Gluconacetobacter diazotrophicus PA1 5: one gene and its partner. The protein of the gene in region 2 binds, or shares a complex with, the protein of the main gene of each other region. Links are inferred from orthologs where the notes say so. Each region holds a gene or a part of one and is shown on either strand. Other genes may lie near its edges.

Region 1 (4,506 bases), 950 kb from region 2 along the record:
CGCCGAATCCCCCTCGACGATGAACAGTTCCGAGCGCGCCGGGTCGCGTTCCTGGCAATCCGCCAGCTTGCCGGGCAGCGAGGACACGTCCAGCACGCCCTTGCGCCGGGTCAGTTCGCGCGCGCGCCGCGCGGCCTCGCGCGCCGCCGCGGCGTCCATCACCTTCGCGACGATCGCGCGCGCTTCCTTGGGGTGGGTCTCGAACCAATGGGCGATCATGTCGGACGCCGCCGCATGGACCACCGGCTGCACCTCGGACGAGACGAGCTTGTCCTTGGTCTGGGACGAGAATTTCGGGTCGGGCACCTTGACCGACAGCACGGCGGTCATGCCCTCGCGCATGTCCTCGCCCACCAGGGACTGGCTGTCCTTCTTGCTGGCGTTGCTTTCGGCATATTTGCCCACCACGCGCGTCAGCGCCTGGCGGAAGCCCGCCAGGTGCGACCCGCCGTCCCGCTGCGGGATGTTGTTGGTGAAGCACAGCATCGTCTCGTGGAAGCTGTCGTTCCAGGTCAGGGCGAATTCGACCTTGATGCCGTTGTCCTCGTTCTGCAGGCTGCCGGTGATCGGCGGATCGACGATCGACGACTTGCCGCGATCCAGCCATTCGACGAAGGCCGCCAGCCCGCCCTGGAAGTGAAAATTCTCCTCGCGCGTCGGGGTGTGGCGCTCGTCGCGCAGCACGATCTGCAGGCCGGAATTCAGGAACGCCAGTTCCCGCATCCGGCGTTCCAGGATCGCGAATTCGAACTCCACCCTGGTGAAGGTCCCGATGCTGGGCTTGAACGTCACCTGCGTGCCGCGCGGCTCGTCGCTCGGCCCCACCACGGTCAGGGGGGCGTCGCGCTCGCCGTGGCGGAAGCGGATCATATGCTCCTGCCCGTTGCGCCAGATCCGGACTTCCATCCATTCCGACAGGGCGTTGACCACCGCGGCGCCCACGCCGTGCAGGCCGCCCGACACCTTGTAGGAATTCTGGTTGAACTTGCCGCCGGCATGCAGCTTGGTCAGCACGACCTCGGCCGCGCTGACGCCTTCCTCGGCATGCATGTCGGTGGGAATGCCGCGCCCGTTGTCGCGCACCGTGACGCTGCCGTCACCGTTCAGGGTCACGATGCAGCTTGTGGCGAATCCGGCCTGGGCTTCGTCCACCGCGTTGTCGATGATCTCGAACGCCATGTGGTGCAGGCCCGAACCGTCATCGGTATCGCCGATATACATGCCGGGGCGCTTGCGCACCGCATCCAGCCCTTTCAGGACCGAAATGGACGCCGCGTCGTAGTCCGAATCGTCGGGCAGGGTCCCGGTCGCGTCCGAATTGGGCATATCCGCGTCTGGCATATCCGCATCGGTTTTCTGAACGGGATTGGATTGATCGGACATACCGGGCAGATGCTCCAGATTGGGATCGTGGTCGAAAGACGCGATCATACAGGCTTCCCGTCCAGCGCGCCATTGCGGGGGGAGACGAATCCCGCCCGGCCGCGCAGCGGGGCGAACTGATCGGCATCGGTTCCGGTCATCAGGACCGTGGCGTCGAACGCGCCCACGCTGCGAAACAGGGCCGCCCGCCGCGCCTCGTCCAGATGCACCAGCGGTTCGTCGAGCAGGATCATCGGTGCCTCGCCCCGGCTGCGCGTCATCAGCGCCGCGTGGGCCAGCACCACCCCCAGCAGCAGGGCCTTCTGCTGGCCGGTGCTGGCCTGTGCCGCCGGGCGGCCGCTGGCCTGGTCCGACAGCGCCATGTCGGCCCGATGGGCCCCGATCCCTGCACCGCCGCGCGCGCTATCGCACGCCCGGCCGGCCGCAAGCCGTCCGCGCAGCCAATCCTCCACCGCCAGTGCCGGCCGGTCGCGCAATTGCTGGACGATGGGGCACAGGATATCGAGCCGCGCCGGGGGAAAGCCGTCCGGCACCGTATGCGCCGCCTCGCCGTTCAACTGCGTCACCAGCGCCAGCCGCGCGGCCGAGGCCGCGACGGCATGGCGCGCCATCGAATCCTCCAGCGCCGACAGCCAGCCCGGATCGGCGCGTCCCGCCGCCAGCAGGCGATTGCGCTGGCCCATGGCCTGGTCATGCGCCGCCAGTTCGCGCGCGTGGCCGGGTTCCAGCGCCAGGACCAGACGGTCCAGGAAGCGCCGCCGGCCCGGCAGGCCGTCCTGGAACAGGCGGTCCATCTGCGGGGTCAGCCAGACGGCGGACAGGTGATCGGCCAGGGCCGCGCGACTGCGCAGGGTTTCGCCGTCACGGCGGAAGACCCGCCGTTCCGGCCGCGCCGGATCGCTGCCGGTGGCGATGTCGAAGGGGGCGCCGTCGGGCCCGGTGAAGCGCGCCGCGACGCCCCAGATCGTGGTGCCGTGACGGGCCATCTCGGCACTGCGCGCGCCGCGCAGGCCGCGCCCGGGCACCAGCAGCGACAGGGCTTCCAGAAGATTGGTCTTGCCGCTGCCGTTTTCGCCCGTCACCACGGTGACGGGCGCCTCGGGCCGCCAGGCCAGGTGCCGGTAGTTCCTGAAATCCGTCAGCGCCAGCCGGTCGAGACGCGCCATGATGCAGCGGATCGAAGACGCAGCGGGTCGGGTCCTGGTCAGACCCGCATCGGCATCAGGACGTACAACGCCGAAGGGCTGGCCACGTCACGGACGATCGTCGGCGCGGAACTGTCCGAAAACGCGAATTCGACATCCTTGTCGATCTGGTCCGTGATGTCGTTCAGGTAGCGGGCCTGGAAGCCGATTTCCAGCGGCGTGGAATCGTAGGTGACGTAATTGTCGTCCAGTTCTTCCTTCGCGGTGCCCTGGTCGGGGCTGACCGCCGACAGGGTCAGCAGGTTGTGGCCGATCGACAGCTTGACGGGGCGCGACCGCTCCTGGCTGATCGCGGCGACACGCGCGACCGCATCGGAAAAATCACGCTTGCCGACGCGCAGGATCTTGTCGTTTCCGCGCGGGATGACGCGATCATATTCCGGGAACGTCCCGTCGATCAGCTTCGAGGTCAGGGTCACGGTGCCGACCGTGAACTGGATGCGGGTATCGGACAGGCCCACCGCCACGTCCTCGGTCCCCTCGTCCAGCAGCTTGCGCAGTTCCGCGACTGTCTTGCGGGGCACGATGACACCGGGCATCTCCTCGGCGCCCGGCGGGACCTCGGTCTCGACACGGGCCAGGCGGTGCCCGTCGGTGGCCACCGCGCGCAGCATGCTGCCTTCATCACCTGCCGCGACATGCAGGTAGATGCCGTTCAGGTAATAGCGCGTCTCCTCGGTCGAGATGGCGAAGCGCGTCCGGTCGATCAGCCCGCGCAGCACCGCGGCCGGCATCGTGAAATGGTACGGCAGCGTCCCGGCCATCATCGAAGGGAAGTCATCGACATCCAGCACGTTCAGGCTGGTGGCGTAGCGGCCGGCCCGCAATGCCAGCGGCGCGTCGCCGCCGGTATGGTCCAGTTCGATCGCGACCCCGTCGGGCAGCTTGCGCGCGATCTCGTACAGCACGGCGGCCGGGGCGGTCACCGCGCCGTTGCGGCTGGTCTCGGCCCCGATTTCCTCGACCACCGCGATTTCCATGTCGGTGGCGGTCAGCGTCAGCCGTCCATCCGCGACATTGATCAGGACATTGGCCAGGATCGGAATGGTATTCCGCTTCTCGGCGACGCTCTGGATGTGGGCCAGCGCCTTCAGCAATGTCGCGCGGTCAGCCTTCAGCTTCATGGGTAGAGACTCTCCTTGCCCGAGGCCAACCCGCTGCGGCCGGCCTGACGGGGGAATGGGTTCCGGCAACGGATCACCCGGATCGTTGTCCGGCAGTCGCGTATCAGGGTTGATGCCCTGACAGTAGCAGCCCCCGGCAACCGCGGAAAGGCCCCCGAAAGAGGCGGCTTCCCGTCAGCTTTCCAGCATGCGGCGAAGCAGTTCCACGTCCTCGGCGAACGCGGTGTCGCGTTCCATCAGTTCGGTCACGCGGGCGACGGCGTGCATGACGGTCGTATGGTCGCGATTGCCGAACTTGCGCCCGATTTCCGGCAGCGAGCGGCTGGTCAACTGCTTGGCCAGGTACATCGCCACCTGCCGGGGGCGCGCCACGGCGCGGGCACGCCGGGCCGAGGACATGTCCGTCAGGCGGATGTTCCAGTGTTCGGACACCTTGCGCTGGATTTCCTCGATCGTCACCCGCCGGTCATGGGCCTTGAGGATGTCGTGCAGCACATCCTGCGTCGCTTCCAGCGTCACCGGCCGGCCGAACAGGTTGGCATGGGCGATCAGCCGGTTCAGCGCGCCTTCCAGTTCGCGCACGTTCGAGGTGATCTTGTGCGCCAGGAATTCCAGCACCTTGGCCGGCACCGCGACGCCCGAGGCCGCCGCCTTGGATTCCAGGATCGAGATCCGCAGTTCGAACGTCGTGGCATGGATGTCCGCCACCATGCCGCAGCCCAGACGGGTGCGCAGCCGGTCCTCCAGCCCCGACAGGTCGGACGGCGACTTGTCGGCCGACACCACGATCTGCC
Region 2 (3,863 bases):
GCCCGGTGACGAACCGAGGTCCTGGATGAAGACGCGATCGATCTTGAGGCGGTGGATCGGAAGCCTGGTCAGATAGACCAGCGAGGCATAGCCGGTTCCAAAATCGTCTATCGCGACCGACACGCCCATCTGCTGCAGGGCGGCAAGCTGCCGCCCGGCGGATTCGGGGTTTTCGATCACCGCGGTTTCGGTCAGTTCCAGTTCAAGGAAGGACGGGTCCAGGCCGGCTTCCGTCGTGGCGTCCACCACCAGTCGATGGACGTCATGCTGGCGAAACAGGACGCCCGACAGGTTGACCGCGACACGGATATGAATGCCGTCGCTCTGCCATCGCGCCGCCTGGCGGCAGGCCTCGCGCAGGGACCACACCGTCATGGGCGCGATCAGCCCGGTTTCCTCGGCCAGCGGCAGGAAGCAGCCCGGATGGACCAGGTCGCCCCCCGGCTGCACCCAGCGGATCAGGGCCTCGACCCCGCATAAGGTGCCGGAGGCCAGATCGATCTGGGGTTGATAATGCAGGACGAATTCCTCGTTCTCCACCGCGCGGCGCAATGCCTGCTCCAGTTCGGTCGTGGCCGCGAAGGCCTGTTCCATTTCCTCGTCGAAAAAGGCGTAGCGGCAGCGTCCCTCGTTCTTGGCACGGTACATCGCCAGATCCGCGCGCTTGAGCAGCGTCTCGAACGTCGCGCCGCGGGCAGGGAACAGCGTCACCCCCGCACTGGCGCCGACGCTCGTGACCCGGTCGCCCAGGGTGAAGGGACGGGCGAAGATCCCCACGATCCGCTCCGCCATGTGCGCCGCGTCCGCCGCGTCGATGACGTCATGCACGATGGCGAATTCGTCCCCGCCCAGGCGCGCGATGATTCCGGCCCGGGGCAGCGCCGTCCGCAGCCGGAGCGCGACCTTGCGCAGCAACAGGTCGCCGATCGTATGGCCCTGCGTGTCGTTGATGCCCTTGAACCGGTCGAGGTCCATCAGCACAAACGCGAAAGGGGGGCCGTCCGCCCCGCGCTGCCGCAGCAGCACCTGCATCTCGGTCTCGAGCTTCGAGCGACTGGGCAGACCCGTCAACTGGTCATAATAGGCCAGATGATGCAGTTCCCGCTCGGCCTTCTTCCGGTCGGTGATATCGAGCGACGTGGTCAGGACGTACCGCATACCGCTGGCGTCGTCATAAAACGGGATCTTGGACGTCAGCAGGATACGTTCCATGCCGTACCGGTCGGCAATGCTTTCCTCGTACCGCGCGGTGGGCAGGCCGGTTTCCAGCACCTGCCTGTCGCGGAGCTGCGATGCCGCATCGTTACGCCCCTGCCCTGCCCCCATCACCCGGGCATGGAATCTGTTGACGAAGATGTAATTCCCCTCGGCGTCCGTGGCGCTGACCAGGGCGGGCACCGTGTCGATGACCTGCAGCAGGCGGTCGCGGCTGCCGCGCAGGATTTCGGCCTGCGCGGCCCGGCTGTTTTCCAGTTCCTGCTCCAGTTGCACGGGCGAGCGGGCGCGCTTCTGGTGCCAGCCCAGTTGCAGCAGGTTGCGGGCCCGGATCAGGAATTCCGTGTGATCGACGGGGCTGGACAGGAAATCGGTGGCCCCGGCCGCCAGCGCGCTGATACGACCCTCGCGGTCTTCCTGGGCCGTCACGACCATCACCGGCACATCGCCGCCCCAGCCCAGGGCGCGGATGCGCGCGGTGAAAGCCGCCCCGTCCATCATCGGCATTCTGCAATCGGCAATGACCAGATCGGGGATATTCGTGTCCCCAAACCAGTCCAGCGCCTCGATCGGGGAAGCGAAGGCTTCGACCTGGATGTCCGCGCCGAGCGTCATGGCCATCCGCGCGAGGATCGTCCGGGTGGCGGAACCGTCATCAACGACGACGACAAGTCGCATTCGGGCCTCGGCGGATGGGGTGCAGGACCGGAACGGCCGGCCGGACGCGACTCTGTCAGTGGGCACGACGATGATACGAACGCACCACAAACGCACGATATTCGTTTTGGATGCATTCCGGCCCGATTCCGGTCACGGCCCGGCCTGAACACTCCCGGGATCATCCAGGGCCAGGGCCAGTTGCGGGCTGGCACCGCCGGTGAGGTCGAGATTCGACAGCGTCACCCCCAGCAGGCGGATGCCCCGTTCTGGCGGAAAGAACGGCCGCAGCAGGTCGCATGCGACCTGGCGAAAGACGGCGTGCGCGGCCAGCGGCTGGGGCAGCGAGCGGGCGCGGCCGGTCTGCTGGAAATCGGCATATTTGACCTTCACCGTCACCGTGCGCGCGACCAGCCCCCGCTTGCGGCACTCGCCCCAGACCCGGTCGACCATGCCGTCCAGCGCCGACAGGGCCTCGGCCCAGTCATGGATGTCATGTTCGAAGGTGCGTTCCGTGCCCACGGATTTTCGGCGGCGGTCGGCTTCGACCGGCCGGTCGTCCCGTCCCCGGGCGATGCCGTAATAAAAGGCGGCCGCCTTGCCGAAATGCCGGGCCAGGCTGTCCATGTCGTGGGCGCGCAGGTCCAGGCCGGTGCGGATGCCCATCGCGCGCATGCGCGCGGCCGTTGCCGGGCCGATCCCGTGAAACGCCTCGACCGGCAGGGATTCGACGAAACGCGGGCCCATGCGGGGTGTAATCACATACAGCCCGTCAGGCTTGCGATAGTCCGAGGCCAGCTTGGCCAGGAATTTGTTGTACGACACCCCGGCCGACGCGGTCAGGCCCGTTTCGGCGCGGATCGCCGCCCGGATATCCTGCGCGATCGCGGTGGCGGAGGGACGGTCGATCAATGGATCGGTCACGTCCAGATAGGCTTCATCCAGCGACAGCGGCTGAATCAGCCCTGTATAGCGCGCGAAGATGGCATGGATCTGCGCCGAAACCGCCCGATAGACGTCGAAGCGCGGCGGAACGAAGATCAGGTCGGGACATTTGCGCCGCGCCGTGACCGACGGCATGGCGGAGCGTACGCCATAGCGCCGGGCCTCGTAACTGGCCGCGGCGACGACGCCGCGCTGCCTGCTGCCGCCGACGGCCAGCGGCCGGCCGCGCAGGGCGGGATCATCGCGTTGTTCGACGGAGGCATAGAAGGCATCCATGTCGACATGGATGATGCGGCGTAAGGAAGCGGGGTCGGGATCGGTATCCTGTGGCGACATGCCCTGCTGCCCGCACACGAAAAGGTCCGCCCCGGAGCATGACCCCGGGGCGATACGATCAGGCGCCGGCCTTGCAGCAGGACTTCTTCTTGAAGAAGAAGATCACTGCCGCCACCAGGCCCAGCGCCAGCATCCCCTTCACACACGGGGACTTCACGGAGCATTTTGCGGGACAATTGGCCATAATCTTTATTCCTTGCAACAACATCCGGCATGTGGACAGGCCGGATCGCCCACCATTCTACCCGCCTTGTCCCGGCTGGCTAGCCCGGGCCGGGCATGGCAGGTCAGGTCCGGGCATGGATCGCATCGCACAGCGCGGGATCGACCCCGCGCGCGTAGGGCAGGCCCAGGACGTCATGCAGATCGTCGCGCGTGGCGCGGCACACGGCGGCCGCGTCATGCGAACGCAGGGGGGACGCGATGACATGGCTGCCCGCGTCGGGAAAATCCACCCGCCGCCGCAGGGCCGGGGACGTTCCCAGCCGATCGAACATGTCCAGCATCGCCGGGACCGAGACCGTGGGGTCCTGATGCGCGGGGTCGCGATCGTAATAGCCGAGGAAGACCGGCGCCACGACGCGGCGGAACGTGTCGCCGGTCATCTGGCCCCGTGTCAGTTCCGCCAGCGCGACATACCCGTCGACATGCACGTCGCCGGTCCAGATCGGCCCCTGGGCAGCCCCGCGCGTCACGTCATGGCCGTGATT

Evidence for each region.
Region 1: the proteins of dinB (region 2) and dnaN are in contact, whole or in part, in a solved structure (PDB 1OK7), measured with the Escherichia coli proteins. The link is inferred for Gluconacetobacter diazotrophicus PA1 5 from one-to-one orthologs.

What each region holds. Positions count from the first base shown.
Region 1 is NC_010125.1:1,798,982-1,803,487, reverse strand. The notes cover bases 1,651-4,506. They hold dnaN (DNA polymerase III subunit beta), read right to left. Parts: upstream 3,713-4,506; coding sequence 2,588-3,712; downstream 1,651-2,587. Other genes in these bases: dnaA (chromosomal replication initiator protein DnaA), read right to left, coding at 3,887-4,506; recF (DNA replication/repair protein RecF), read right to left, coding at 1,651-2,549. Outside these bases: gyrB (DNA topoisomerase (ATP-hydrolyzing) subunit B), read right to left, coding at 1-1,341; more of recF, read right to left, coding at 1,428-1,650. UniProt on the Escherichia coli protein: Confers DNA tethering and processivity to DNA polymerases and other proteins. Acts as a clamp, forming a ring around DNA (a reaction catalyzed by the clamp-loading complex) which diffuses in an ATP-independent manner freely and bidirectionally along dsDNA.
Region 2 is NC_010125.1:849,887-853,749, reverse strand. The notes cover bases 1,090-3,863. They hold dinB (DNA polymerase IV), read right to left. Parts: upstream 3,154-3,863; coding sequence 2,026-3,153; downstream 1,090-2,025. Other genes in these bases: GDI_RS03955 (alpha/beta hydrolase), read right to left, coding at 3,441-3,863; GDI_RS03965 (putative bifunctional diguanylate cyclase/phosphodiesterase), read right to left, coding at 1,090-1,893. Outside these bases: more of GDI_RS03965, read right to left, coding at 1-1,089. UniProt on the Escherichia coli protein: Poorly processive, error-prone DNA polymerase involved in translesion repair and untargeted mutagenesis. Copies undamaged DNA at stalled replication forks, which arise in vivo from mismatched or misaligned primer ends.